4 regions of the Streptomyces sp. NPDC048389 genome follow, and region 1 is predicted to be linked to each of the others. Evidence: riboswitches for the same ligand, from Rfam matches in the RefSeq annotation. Region 1 holds a riboswitch; each other region holds the start of a gene.
What was found. A riboswitch is a leader RNA that binds a small molecule or an ion and turns the genes downstream of it on or off. The one in region 1 is predicted to bind cobalamin.
Positions count from the first base shown of each region.

Region 2: another riboswitch for cobalamin. It lies ahead of AB0903_RS31665 (energy-coupling factor ABC transporter permease); the one in region 1 lies ahead of AB0903_RS15885 (ribonucleoside-diphosphate reductase subunit alpha).
Region 3: another riboswitch for cobalamin. It lies ahead of AB0903_RS21855 (ABC transporter substrate-binding protein); the one in region 1 lies ahead of AB0903_RS15885 (ribonucleoside-diphosphate reductase subunit alpha).
Region 4: another riboswitch for cobalamin. It lies ahead of AB0903_RS28490 (iron ABC transporter permease); the one in region 1 lies ahead of AB0903_RS15885 (ribonucleoside-diphosphate reductase subunit alpha).

Region 1 covers NZ_JBEZKP010000019.1:13,286-16,483, forward strand. The annotation lists gene AB0903_RS15875 (GNAT family N-acetyltransferase) at 61-561, shown strand; gene AB0903_RS15880 (Uma2 family endonuclease) at 614-1,198, opposite strand; cobalamin riboswitch at 1,310-1,441, shown strand; gene AB0903_RS15885 (ribonucleoside-diphosphate reductase subunit alpha) at 1,574-3,198, shown strand, end outside.
Region 2 covers NZ_JBEZKP010000075.1:9,910-13,107, forward strand. The annotation lists gene dhaK (dihydroxyacetone kinase subunit DhaK) at 1-26, shown strand, start outside; gene dhaL (dihydroxyacetone kinase subunit DhaL) at 83-694, shown strand; gene AB0903_RS31660 (PTS fructose transporter subunit IIA) at 691-1,101, shown strand; cobalamin riboswitch at 1,384-1,578, shown strand; gene AB0903_RS31665 (energy-coupling factor ABC transporter permease) at 1,608-2,297, shown strand; gene AB0903_RS31670 (energy-coupling factor ABC transporter substrate-binding protein) at 2,294-2,641, shown strand; gene cbiQ (cobalt ECF transporter T component CbiQ) at 2,648-3,198, shown strand, end outside.
Region 3 covers NZ_JBEZKP010000033.1:10,302-13,499, forward strand. The annotation lists gene AB0903_RS21850 (hypothetical protein) at 1-1,107, shown strand, start outside; cobalamin riboswitch at 1,534-1,740, shown strand; gene AB0903_RS21855 (ABC transporter substrate-binding protein) at 1,754-2,824, shown strand; gene AB0903_RS21860 (iron chelate uptake ABC transporter family permease subunit) at 2,821-3,198, shown strand, end outside.
Region 4 covers NZ_JBEZKP010000056.1:38,190-41,387, forward strand. The annotation lists gene AB0903_RS28485 (ABC transporter ATP-binding protein) at 1-204, opposite strand, end outside; gene AB0903_RS28490 (iron ABC transporter permease) at 204-1,313, opposite strand; cobalamin riboswitch at 1,417-1,551, opposite strand; partial or broken gene AB0903_RS28495 (ABC transporter ATP-binding protein) at 2,143-2,406, shown strand; partial or broken gene AB0903_RS28500 (NAD(P)-dependent oxidoreductase) at 2,436-2,534, shown strand; gene AB0903_RS28505 (nuclear transport factor 2 family protein) at 2,626-3,093, opposite strand; gene AB0903_RS28510 (DoxX family protein) at 3,197-3,198, opposite strand, start outside.

The DNA.
Region 1 (3,198 bases):
CCCCCGGGAGAAAGAGAAATGCGGCGGCCCTTCGCCGTGCGCTGATGCACACTGCCGGACATGGACATCACGATCAGGAGAATCGAACCCGAGGAGCACGTGGCGCTCGGCCGGTTGACCGCCCACGCGTACCTCGACGGCGGGCTGCTGGACCTGGGCGAGGACGACCCGTATCTGGAGGTGCTGCGTGACGTCGCGAGCCGGGACGCGCACGCCGAGGTCCACGTCGCGGTCGACGAACGGAACACGCTGCTCGGCGGGGTGACCTTCGTCCCGGCCGCCGGCCCGTTCGCCGACATCGCGGGCCCCGGCGAGGCCGAGTTCCGGATGCTCGCCGTGGACGCGGGGGCACGCGGCCGCGGCGCCGGAGAGGCACTGGTGCGCACCTGCGTGGAGCGGGCGCGGGCTGTTCCGGGGTGCGTACGGCTGGTGCTGTCGACGCAGCCGATGATGTACGCGGCGCACCGCCTCTACGACCGGCTCGGCTTCGTCCGCACCCCGGAACGCGACTGGTCGCCGATCCCGGCGGTCCCGCTGCTGACGTACGCGCTGGAACTCTGACGGGCGGCCCCGCCCGGGCTCGCGCGGAGCAGGACCGCCCGTCGTCCACCGCTCAGTGCACCCAGTCCTTGAGCTGCTCGGTCGCCAGCGTGATGTCCACCGGGGCGGGCAGTGTGACGTCCTTGCCGAACGGGACCGTGCGGGCGTTCTCGTAGCGCACGCCGTCGGGCTCGCTGAAGACCGTCACCTCGCGGCTGTCCCGGTCGATCAGCAGGTACACCGGGATGCCCGTCTGGGCGTAGGCACGCGGCTTCTCCACCCGGTCGCGCCCGTCGGTGTCCGAGTCGTAGGAGATCACATGCACCACCATGAGCACCTGGTCGGGCTCCGCCCACTCGCCCTGCCCGACGAAAGTGCCGCTGGGGGCGAGCGAGCCGTCCGGCCGGGCCCTGCCCTTCCGGTACTCCTGGACCTTGAGCCCTTGGTCGGGGTGCAGCCACAGCTCCGGACGCGACTGCATGCAGATGCGCGTCAGCCACTGAATGATGCGCCCGTGATCCCCGTCCGGCACCGCTTTGCTCCTGAGCTTCCCGTCGATCAGTTCCAGGCGCACGCCCTCGGTCGTGCGGGCCAGTATGCGGAAAGCCTCGTCGAAGTCTTCGGTGTCCAGGTGCGGGCGATCGGTGGTCACGGTCATGAACCCTCCCTTCACCGACCACGATAGCGGGGCTCCCACTCCCGGGCGCGGGAATCGACTTCCGACCCGCAGACACAACATGTGGGGGTGGGCGCTCAGACCCGCCCCCACATGTATGCTCATCTCGCTGTCGCCGCAGGGGAATCCGGTGAGAATCCGGAACTGTCCCGCAACGGTGTGATCCGGTGCGCACTGCCGTACCCGTGACGAGTCCGACGACCTGCCGGCAGCGCATCCGGTTCGACCGATCCGGATGCCCAGACGTCCGGGCCTCGCGGATGGGCCGGTGGACGCCGTGCGCCGTGCTGCCCAGGTACGCGCCGCCACGGCCCCCGCCTCCCCGCCGGCCCAGAACCGAGTGAGGGAGAGCACCACATGACGATCGCGCCGGCCGATCCGGTTTCAGCGACGCGGCAGGACGGCCCCGGGACCGCGCTGCTGCGGCTCCTGACGGACCTCACGGCCGACCTGGCCGACACCGACCCGGGCAGGGTCGCCGCTGCCGCGCTGCGCGGCCGGCACGCCGGGTCCGACGAGGCCGAACTGCGCTCCCTCGCCACCGACGCCGCCGCCGGCCTCATCTCCGAGGACCCCGCCTACTCCCGGCTCGCCGCCCGTCTGCTCACCCGCACGATCGCGGAGGAGGCCGCCGGGCAGGGTGCGGTGTGCTTTTCCGCCTCGGTCGCCGTCGGACACCGCGAGGGCCTGATCGCCGACCGCACGGCCTCGTTCGTCGGCCTGCACACGGACCGGCTCGACGCGCTGATCGACCCCGAGGGCGACGACCGGTTCGGCTACTTCGGTCTGCGCACGCTCTACAGCCGCTATCTGCTGCGGCACCCGGTCACGCGCCAGGTGATCGAGACGCCCCAGCACTTCATCCTGCGCGTCGCGTCCGGTCTCGCGGAGGACGACAGCTCCCGCTCGGTGGACGAGGTGGCCGCGCTGTACCGGCTGATGAGCCGGCTCGACTACCTGCCCTCCTCCCCCACCCTCTTCAACTCCGGCACCCGCCACCCGCAGATGTCGTCCTGCTATCTGCTGGACTCGCCGCTCGACGAACTGGACTCGATCTACGACCGGTACCACCAGATCGCCCGCCTCTCCAAGCACGCCGGCGGCATCGGCCTCTCGTACTCCCGCATCCGCGCCCGCGGTTCACTCATCCGCGGAACCAACGGGCACTCCAACGGGATCGTCCCGTTCCTGAAGACCCTCGACGCCTCCGTCGCCGCGGTGAACCAGGGCGGCCGCCGCAAGGGGGCCGCCGCGATCTACCTGGAGACCTGGCACGCGGACATCGAGGAGTTCCTGGAGCTGCGCGACAACACCGGCGAGGACGCCCGCCGTACACACAACCTGAACCTCGCGCACTGGGTCCCCGACGAGTTCATGCGCCGCGTCGAGGCGGACACCGAGTGGTCGCTGTTCTCCCCCGCCGACGTGCCCGAGCTGGTCGACCTGTGGGGCGACGAGTTCGACGCCGCGTACCACCGGGCGGAGGCCGCCGGGCTGGCCCGCAAGGCGGTCCCGGCCCGTGAGCTGTACGGCCGGATGATGCGGACCCTCGCCCAGACCGGCAACGGCTGGATGACCTTCAAGGACGCCGCCAACCGCACCGCGAACCAGACCGCGGAACCGGGCCGGGTCGTCCACTCCTCCAACCTGTGCACCGAGATCCTCGAGGTCACGAACGACGGCGAGACGGCCGTCTGCAACCTGGGTTCGGTGAACCTGGGGGCGTTCGTCACCGAAGGAGCCGGCGGCGACGGCATCGACTGGGAGCGGCTGGACGAGACCGTCCGCACGGCGGTGACCTTCCTCGACCGGGTCGTCGACATCAACTTCTACCCGACCGAGCAGGCCGGCCGGTCCAACGCCCGGTGGCGCCCGGTGGGCCTGGGCACGATGGGCCTGCAGGACGTCTTCTTCAAGCTGCGGCTGCCCTTCGACTCCCCCGAGGCGAAAGCCCTGTCGACCCGGATCGCCGAGCGGATCAT
Region 2 (3,198 bases), on a different contig from region 1:
CCCCTGCGCTGCGCTGGGGCTCGTGACGGGCTCCGGGCCGTACCACCGTCCTTCGAACCGATCGACTGACCAGGGAGTTCCTGTGCTTGACGCCGACTTCTTCTTCCGCTGGCTGGCCGCCGTCGCCGCGGCCGTGGACCGGGAGGCGGACCGACTGACCGAGTTGGACTCGGCGATCGGTGACGCGGATCACGGCAGCAATCTCCGGCGCGGTTTCGCGGCCGTCGGCACCGCGCTGGAGAAGGAGCCGCCGGCGACGCCCGGCGCGGTCCTGATGCTGGCCGGACGGCAGTTGGTGTCGACGGTCGGCGGCGCGTCGGGCCCGCTGTACGGGACGCTGCTGCGGCGTACCGGCAAGGCGCTGGGCGATGACACGGAGGTGACGCCCGCGCGGCTCGCCGACGCGCTGCGGGCGGGAGTCGCCGCGGTGGCGCAGTTGGGCGGCGCGAAAGCGGGCGACAAGACGATGCTGGACGCACTGGAGCCTGCGGTGGCGGCGCTCGGCGACAGTACGGAGTCGTTCGCCGCGGCCCGCGAGGCCGCCGAGCAGGGGGCGCTGGCGACGGTGCCGCTGCAGGCGCGCAAGGGCAGGGCGAGCTACCTCGGTGAGCGCAGCATCGGCCACCAGGATCCGGGGGCCACGTCGTCCGCCTTGCTGGTCGCCGCGCTCGCCGAGGCGGTGGAGGCGGCATGAGCGACGGCGGGCAGGTCGGGATCGTGCTGGTCTCGCACAGCAGGGAGGTCGCCGCCGCGGTGGCCGAACTGGCCAAGGGGCTCGCGGGTGGCGGCGGTACGGCCCCGGTGGCGCCGGCCGGCGGCACACCGGACGGCGGTCTCGGCACCAGTGCGGAGCTGATCACCGCGGCGGCGGAGCGGGTCGACGGCGGCGCGGGCGTCGCGGTCCTGGTGGACCTGGGCAGCGCCGTACTGACGGTCAAGGCCCTGCTGGCCGAGGGCGGCGAACTCCCGGACGGGACCCGGCTGGTGGACGCGCCGTTCGTGGAGGGCGCGGTGGCGGCGCTGGTGACGGCCTCCGCGGGGGGTGACCTGGAGGCGGTGGAGGCCGCGGCCTCGGAGGCGTACGACTACCGCAAGGTGTGACGTCCGCCTACCGCCGGGCCACGGCAGGTGTGACGTTCGACTACCGCCAGGTGTGACGTCCGCCTACCGCCGGGCCACGGCAGGTGTGACGTTCGGCTACATCCAGGTGTGACATGCGGCTACCGCACGGGTGACGTTCGCCTACCGGAACCGGAAGGTGTGACGTTCGGTTACCACGTACGCCGCCGCGGGGCGCGCCCCGCGGCCGGGGTGTGGCGCACGGCTCACTCCGGCCGCGGGCGGGTGCGCCCGTGCGCGGCTTGTATGTCGCTGGTTGGCGCATTACTGTCACGGGGCCTTGGTGTTCGGGAAACCGGTGCAGTACCGGTGCGGCCCTCGCCACTGTGATCGGGAAGTCCGGCTCCGACCCCTCACGGGGAGCCACTGGGACACCGCGCCTGCGCGGTGCCCGGGAAGGCGGAGTACGGGCGGCATGACCCGTCAGCCAGGAGACCGGCCAGGGTGCGTTGTCCATCCACGAGGTGCTGGAGAGGGTCTCCCACATCATGCACATAGCCGAGGGGTATCTGCCCCCGTTGCACGCGGCCGCCTGGGGCGTCGCGTCCGCCCCGTTCGTCGTCCACGGAGTACGCGCCCTGACTCGCGAGGTCAAGGCCAATCCCGATTCCACCCTGCTGCTCGGAGCTGCGGGCGCTTTCACGTTCGTCCTGTCTGCCTTGAAGATCCCGTCGGTGACCGGCAGCTGCTCGCACCCGACCGGCACCGGTCTCGGCGCGATCCTGTTCAGACCGCCGGTCATGGCGGTGCTCGGCACGATTACGCTGCTCTTCCAGGCCCTGCTGCTGGCGCACGGCGGTCTGACCACGCTCGGCGCCAACGTCTTCTCGATGGCGGTCGTCGGCCCCTGGGCGGGGTACGGAATCTACCGGCTGCTGCGCGGGTTCGAGGCGCCGCTGATGGTGAGCGTGTTCTTCGGCGCGTTCACCGCCGACCTGTCCACGTACTGCATGACCACCGTGCAGCTGGCGCTCGCGTTCCCCGACCCGGGCAGCGGTGTGGCGGGCGCGCTGGCGAAGTTCGGCGGGATATTCGCGGTCACGCAGCTGCCGCTGGCCGTCAGCGAGGGCCTGCTCACCGTGCTGGTGATGCGGCTGCTCAGCCGGTCCAGCAAGGGAGAACTGACCAGGCTGGGCGTGCTGGTCGCGGGTACGAAGAAGGAGGCCGCGGTCCGATGAGCCGTAACGCGAGAATCAACACCCTGCTCCTGCTGGTCGTGGCGGCCCTGGCCGTTCTGCCCCTGGTCCTGGGGCTCGGGGACCACAAGGAGGAGCCGTTCGCCGGCGCCGACGGGGAGGCCGAGGCGGCGATCACGGAGCTCGAACCGGACTACGAGCCCTGGTTCTCCCCGCTGTACGAACCGCCGTCCGGCGAGGTCGAGTCGGCGCTGTTCTCCCTGCAGGCGGCGCTCGGCGCGGGTGTACTGGCGTACTACTTCGGGCTGCGCCGGGGTCGGCGGCAGGGAGAGGAACGGGCAAGGGCAGCCGCCGAGGACTCGGACACCACCGCGCCGGCGGCGTAGCCGCCGATGCTTCCCATCGACGTGGCGGCGCACAGCAGCAGCTGGCGCCGCCGCCACCCGGGCGAGAAGGCCGCCCTCGGGATCGGCCTTACGGTGACGGCCGTCTGCCTGCCGCCGTGGCCCGGCGCCGTCCTCGTCGCCGCGGCCACACTCGCCGTACTGCTCGGTCCGGCGGGGGTGGCGCCGCGTCGGCTCTGGAGGGCGTTCCGGATCCCGCTGGGGTTCTGTGTCACCGGCGCCGTACCTCTGCTGTTCTCCGTGGGCGGCCCGGACGGCCTGGTCGCGTTCGCGCCCGACGGGCCGGGACACGCCGTGCGGCTGCTGTTGCGCACGTCGGCTGCCTCGCTGGGCGTGCTGCTGTTCGCCTTCACGACGCCGGTGTCCGACGTGCTGCCGCGGCTCGTGAAGGCCGGCGTGCCGCCCGCGGTCGTCGACGTGGCGCTCGTGATGTACCGCATCAGTTTTCTGCTGCTCGACGCCGTCGGCAATATCCGCCAGGCCCAGGCCGCCCGCCTCGGCCACACGACCAGAGCCGCGGCGTGGCGCTCGCTCGCGGG
Region 3 (3,198 bases), on a different contig from region 1:
GGAATGTCGGCGGCCGGTGCCGCAACACTCCTCGGTATCACCCCGTCGGCCTCCGCCACCACGCATGCAGGCGCGGCCGTGACGGACGCGGAGCTGAAGGCCCGTGACGCGATCCGAGCGGCCAACGTCGGTATGCGGGCGAACTATGCCGCACTCAAGTCCGAACTGATCAGTCGTCTCAGTCCTGTGATCGTCGTCCAAAACGATGCCAGGGGCGGCAAGTTCACTCTCATCCATGGCGGAAGCCCACGGGAATCAGTCAACCCGGTGCCCGAGCTGTTCGAACTGGCGAAGTCGATCAGCCACGTGCCTCAGGGCATTTTCTCGATCATTGCCGCGTACTTGAGCGACAAGGTGCCGAACCTCCCCAACGCCGGTCGCATCGACCCGCACGACCTGGACATGGTCGCGTTCGAGGGGCCCCGGGCAGACGGCTGGATCGGCCCGCTCCAGCGTTACGCTGCCACGCTCCACACTGCACGCCGTCAGCTCGGGGAGGCCAATCTGCCACAGGAGCTGGAAATCTCCTGCGGGAAGATCCTCGACGAAGCACTCACGTTCATCCGTGATTCCGTGCGCAGCAAAACGTTCGACATGGCGTCGTTCGAGGAGTTCTCGGGCAGGACGTACCCCGGTATCCGCACGAACATGAAGTACGCGGCCGCGGCGCAGATCCACGGCGTGGAAGGTCTGATGCGGAAGTGGCGGGCCACGATCGGCGAGGAGGCGTGGCAGGACCTGTATACGGTCGTGCTGTCGATCTGGACGACGTCCGAGTTGAACCAGGCATCGGTCATCATCAGGCAGTGCATGAATCCGGCGAAGGTCGCCACCCACCTGATCGACCTGCCGACCGTCGAAGTTCCTCGCGACCCGATCTTCGTCGCCCTGGACAACCTCGCCCGGATCGTTCAGGACAATGTCTCGGCCGAGATGGTCTTCCCTACCGATCCGGTGGTCGCGGACGCCTTCAAGGGCAAGGAGGACTTGCTCTCCGTCGAAATCCTGCATCAGATCGGGGAGACGGCCGGGGCATGCACGGTCTCCCCCTCGACGGCGGCGTCCGCCTGTCCCATGAACAAGGAGAAGGCTCAGCCTGCCGTTTGACGTCGGCGGCTGCTCGCCGGATCACCCTTCGGGAGCGGCATACCCGGGCACCGTCGGGTCCGGGCCGCCGAGCGCCTTCGCAAACCCCGTCGCACCCGGGGCCTCGGCCATCTCGGTGATCGCCGGCACCGTACGTCTGCGGATGCAGACGTCTCGCGAGTGCACGCCGGCGGCCAGTACCGCCACGCCGTGGCCGCCCGATCGCGCGAAGTGCCCGGCGCAGGACGCCGGCGGTCTCGGGGTCGGGTTCCGGCCAGGACCGTCCCGGCCGGTCTCTCGGCGGGCACCGAGCCGCCCTCGGGCCGAGGCAGCGCGGTCTGCCGGCAGCCGACCGCGCCTGGAAACCCGCAACAGCCGCTCGCCGCGACCGGCGGACGTATGCGGCTGGCTTCGCGACGGACACGGCGGACTGCACGAGTAGGGCTGTGGTAGCTTCCGGACGCCAGTCAAACTCGTGAACGCGGCCACGCGTGCACGAGTCAGGGAATCCGGTGAGAGTCCGGAACTGACGCGCAGCGGTGAGGGTGACGGGCGGGACAGCAGCCACTGGACGACGGTCACGGCCGGGTCCGGGAAGGCGTTCCGCCGGGGTGACCCCGAGTCCGAAGACCTGCTGGCACCCGACCGTCCGCACGGGACCCCGCGTATGGGTCCTGACGTTGAGAGAGCCGACACTGTGCATCTGCCGCGTCCCGCCCGCTGTTCCGTCCTGCTCCTGACCGGGGCGCTGCTGCTCACCGCATGCGGCTCCGGCTCAGGTTCCGGCTCGTCCGGAAAGTCCGCCACCGCCGGCGCGCAGGCCGTCACGTTCGACAACTGCGGGCAGAAGGTGACGGTCAAGGCTCCGCCGAAGCGGGCCGTGTCCCTGAACCAGGGCACCAGCGAGATCCTGCTCTCCCTCGGCCTGGCCGACCGCATGGTGGGAACCGCCACCTGGACCGACCCGGTCATGAAGGGACTGGAGCAGGCCAATGCGAAGGTGCCTCGGCTCGCCGACAACCGGCCGTCGTTCGAGAAGGTCCTGGACGCCGAACCGGACTTCGTCGCCTCCTCCTTCACCTCCACCCTGGGCAAGGGCGGGGTGGCACCCCGCGAGAAGTTCGAGGAACTCGGGGTGCCGACGTACCTGTCGCCCACCGACTGCGAAGGCAAGGACAACAGCGGCGACGGTGACGGCTCACGGACGAAGCCCCTGGCCATGGACACCGTCTACCGCGAAGTGAGGGAACTGGCCCGGGTCTTCGGGGTGGAGGACCGTGGCGAGAAGCTGATCGCCCGGCTGAAGAGCCGGGTGACGAAGGCGACGTCCGGAATCCGTGCCGAGAACGCCACCGTCCTGTACTGGTTCGCGAACCAGGAGTCCCCCTACATGGCGGGCTGCTGCGGCGCCCCCGGCATCATCACGAACGCGCTCGGCGCGAAGAACGTCTTCGACGACAGCACGCAGGAATGGCCCCAGATCAACTGGGAGACCGTAGCCGACCGCAACCCCGACGTACTCGTCATCGGTGATCTCACCCGCAAGTCGCAGACGGCCGAGACCGCCGCGAAGAAGATCGCGTTCCTGGAGTCGAACCCGGCGACCAGGAACATGGAGGCGGTGAAGAAGAAGAGGTACGTGCTGCTCAGCGGGCAGGCCATGAACCCGACGATCCGTACCGTCGAGGGTGTGGAGAAGGTGGCCGCGGCGCTGCGCGCGTACGGGCTCGCCGGATGACCACCGTCCTGCCGTCTCCCCGAGCCCGCCCGCTGCTGGTCGCCGCCGGTGTCCTGCGCGGTGCGGCCGGCCTGGGCGCCGGGCTGGCCGTGCTCGCCGCGTCCGTCGCCGTGGCCATCACCATCGGCCCGGCGGACATCGGCGTGGGCGACGCCTGGTCCGTGGTCGCCTCCCACCTGGGCTGGGGCACGACAGAGCTGACTCCCATCCGGGACGGCATCGTCTGGAACCTGCGGCTGCCGCGCACCCTGCTCGCCGCGGTGTGCGGCGCCGGGCTCGCCGTGTGCGGCGCGGTGATGCAGTCGTTGCTGCGCAACCCTCTCGCCGACCCCTTCGTCCTGGGTGTCTCCTCGGGGGCGTCGACCGGCGCCGTC
Region 4 (3,198 bases), on a different contig from region 1:
GGAGTGCAGGTCCTCACCGCCGAGCCGGACCGTACCCGCCGAGGGGCGCAGGGCTCGGTAGACGCAGCGCAACAGCGTCGACTTGCCGCTGCCGTTGGGCCCCACGAGTCCGACGACCTGCCCGGCGTCCGCGCGCAGCGTGGCCTCCCGCACCAGCCGCGCACCGGCGACCTCGACCGTCAAAGCGTCCATGTCGATCCGCATCACGCGCCTCCGAAGGTGTAGGAGCGGCGGCGCATCAGCAGCACGAAGCACGGCACGCCGATGGCGGCGGTCAGCACGCCCACCGGCAGCTCGACGGGCGCGAGCACCACACGCGAGAGGATGTCCACCCAGATCAGCAGGACGGCGCCCCCGAGCGGGGCGACGGCCAGCAGCCGGCGATGGTCCGCGCCGACCAGCATCCGGGCGGCGTGCGGAACCATCAGGCCGACGAAGCCGATGGCACCGCTCACCGCGACCACGGCCCCCGTGACGGCGGCACAGACCAGGAACAGTTCCTTGCGCAGCCTCCGCGCGTCCACCCCCAGGGCAGCCGCGGTCTCGTCCCCCATCGCCAGGGCGTTCAGGCGACGCGCCGACACGGCGAGGTGGGCCAGGCCGGCGAGCACGGCTCCGGCGGCGATCGGCACGGAGGCCCAGTCGGCTCCGCCGAGGCTCCCGAGCAGCCACATCATCGCGGACCGCGCCGCCTCGCCGCGTTCGGCCGCGAACACCATGAACGTGGTGACGGCCGAGAAGCCGTAGTACATCGCGGTCCCCGTCAGGACGAGCCGCAGCGGGGTCAGACCATCAGCGGTGCGGGCGATCGCGTACACCAGCGTCATGGCGAGGAGCGCGGACAGGAAGGCCGCCGTGGACAGGGCCCACAGACCGAGAGCGCCGAAGGCGCCGAAGAGGAGGACGGCATTGGCACCGACGGCCGCGCCCGAGGAGATGCCCAGGACGAACGGGTCGGCGAGGGCGTTGCGGACCATGGCCTGCACGGTGACGCCGATGGCCGACAGTCCGGCTCCGACGACGGCGGCCAGCACGGCCCGTGGAAAACGCAGTTCCCACACGATGGTGTACGCCGGGACTTCGTCCCGGGATATGGGCCCGCCCGTCAGCCCGGCCCACAGATGATGCAGCACCTCGCCCCAGGAGAGCCCCGACGCCCCCATCCCCGCCCCGCAGACGATGGAGAGCACGAGCGCGACGCACAGCGCGGCGAACAGGAGCGGCGGCGACACGCGTTCGGACGGCGCCGGACCGGCCCCGCCGGGGGCCGCGGGAAGTGGCACCGCGGGTTTGCGTTCCAGGGGTGTGGCCACGGGCGGGTCGCCTTCGCCTCGGGCCGTGCAGCTACGTGAGCACATGAGCAGCCCGGGACGCGGGGCGCCCTGTGCAGCGCCCTCTCGCAGTCCACGGCGAATTGTCAGGAGCCTTCGACACCGCGGGTAATCGGGCTCGCGGAGCCGCGTGTCGGGCTCCGCCTACCGTTGCGGGTCAGCGCCGGACTTCGACCGGACTTCCCCCGCGGGGCGGCTTGCAGCATAGCGTGTACACAAGGGTGCCCGTTCCTGGGACGACGCGCGCGAGGGCCGACTCCGTTGCCCCACAAGGCGGCCTTCCGGGCCGGGACGGGCCTGGGGAGCGACGCGCGGCCCGGGGCGTCCTCCGGGCCACCCCGCCCGCACCCGGTTCCCCCGGGCCCGCCCCGTCCGAATCCGGTTCCGCCCGAGCCCGCCCCCGCGTTACCCCGTCATCCCCCAGCGGGCCGGGGCGATCTGGCTGGCCATGATGGTGACCAGTTCGTATGCCGCGTGTCAACGGGCCTGTCCCGCCATCACCAGCGCCCCCGGGGCCTGTTCCGCCATTTGGTCCTGTCGGGATCCGGGTATTCGCGCCGCGCGCTATATGGCCGGAACCAGTCCCAGCCGACGGCCCGCCGAGACTCAGCGGCAGGCACAACGACAGGCACAGCGCCAACGTCGACCGACGGGCAGGGACCTGACGGGCGCAACCGCACGGCGTGTCGACGGCGTACGCCGCAGGCGACGGCACGGGCCTGCGACCGGTGCAGCCCGCACCGAACGGCGTCGGCCCTCTGGGCGTTCAGACGTCGGTACCGGAGACGCGCTGGACGGCGAGCAGGGCGACGTCGTCGATGCGCTCCGGGACGACACCGGCGTGGCCCTGGTCTTCGTCAGCCATGACCTCGCCGTGGTGCAGCACATCACGGACGAGACGGTCGTGATGCGCAAGGGCACCGTGGTCGAACAGGGGCCGACGTCCCGAGTGCTCGACGCGCCCTCGGACCCGTACACCCGGCTCCTGCTCGCCTCCGTGCCGCACGAGGGCTGGGATCCGGACGACGCGGTCCGGGCGAGGACCGCGATGGACGCGGCCCGGTCCGGGGCCTGACCGGGCGCCGGCCCGGCTGCCGCACCCTCGGGACCCGGGAGGACCCCGGTCAGGCGGCGCTGCACGACATCGCCCTGCTCAGCGCGATGACCGGCATGTCCCCGGGCGTCACGCACGCCTTCGCCCTGACGGGCCCCGGGCAGGACCTCGACCGAACCGGTTTCTCCGGCTCGGGAGCCGGTGAGGCTCCGGCCGGCGTCCCGTACCGGCGCGAGCGGGCTACTGGAGGGGGATGTCGTGGCCCGGTCCGCGCTCCTCCTCCGGACGCGGTCCGAAGTAGCGGCGGTCGGCCTCCTGGATGCGCACGTCGTTGATGCTTGCTTCGCGGCGGCTCATGAGACCGTACTCGTCGAACTCCCACAGCTCGTTGCCGTAACTGCGGAACCACTGGCCCGCGGTGTCATGCCATTCGTACTGGAAGCGGACGGCTATCCGGTTCTCGTGGAAGGACCACAGGCTCTTGCGCAGTACGTAGTCCAGCTCACGCTCCCACTTGGCCGTGAGGAACTCGGCGATCTGCTCACGGCCGGTCAGGAAGACGTCCCTGTTCCGCCAGATGGAGTCCTCGGTGTAAGCGAGGGCGACCGTCTGCGGGTCGCGGGTGTTCCAAGCGTCCTCGGCGGCCTGGACCTTGGCCAAGGCGCTGTCGAGGTCGAACGGCGGCAGGGGCGGGCGCTGTCGGGTCATGACGGATCATCCTGCCACGCCGCTGTCCTGCCACCAACGGGCGGTATGCCGGCCCGGGGGCCCAACGAGCATGTGGGCAGCGGGACTTCACGGGACGGAGCCCTC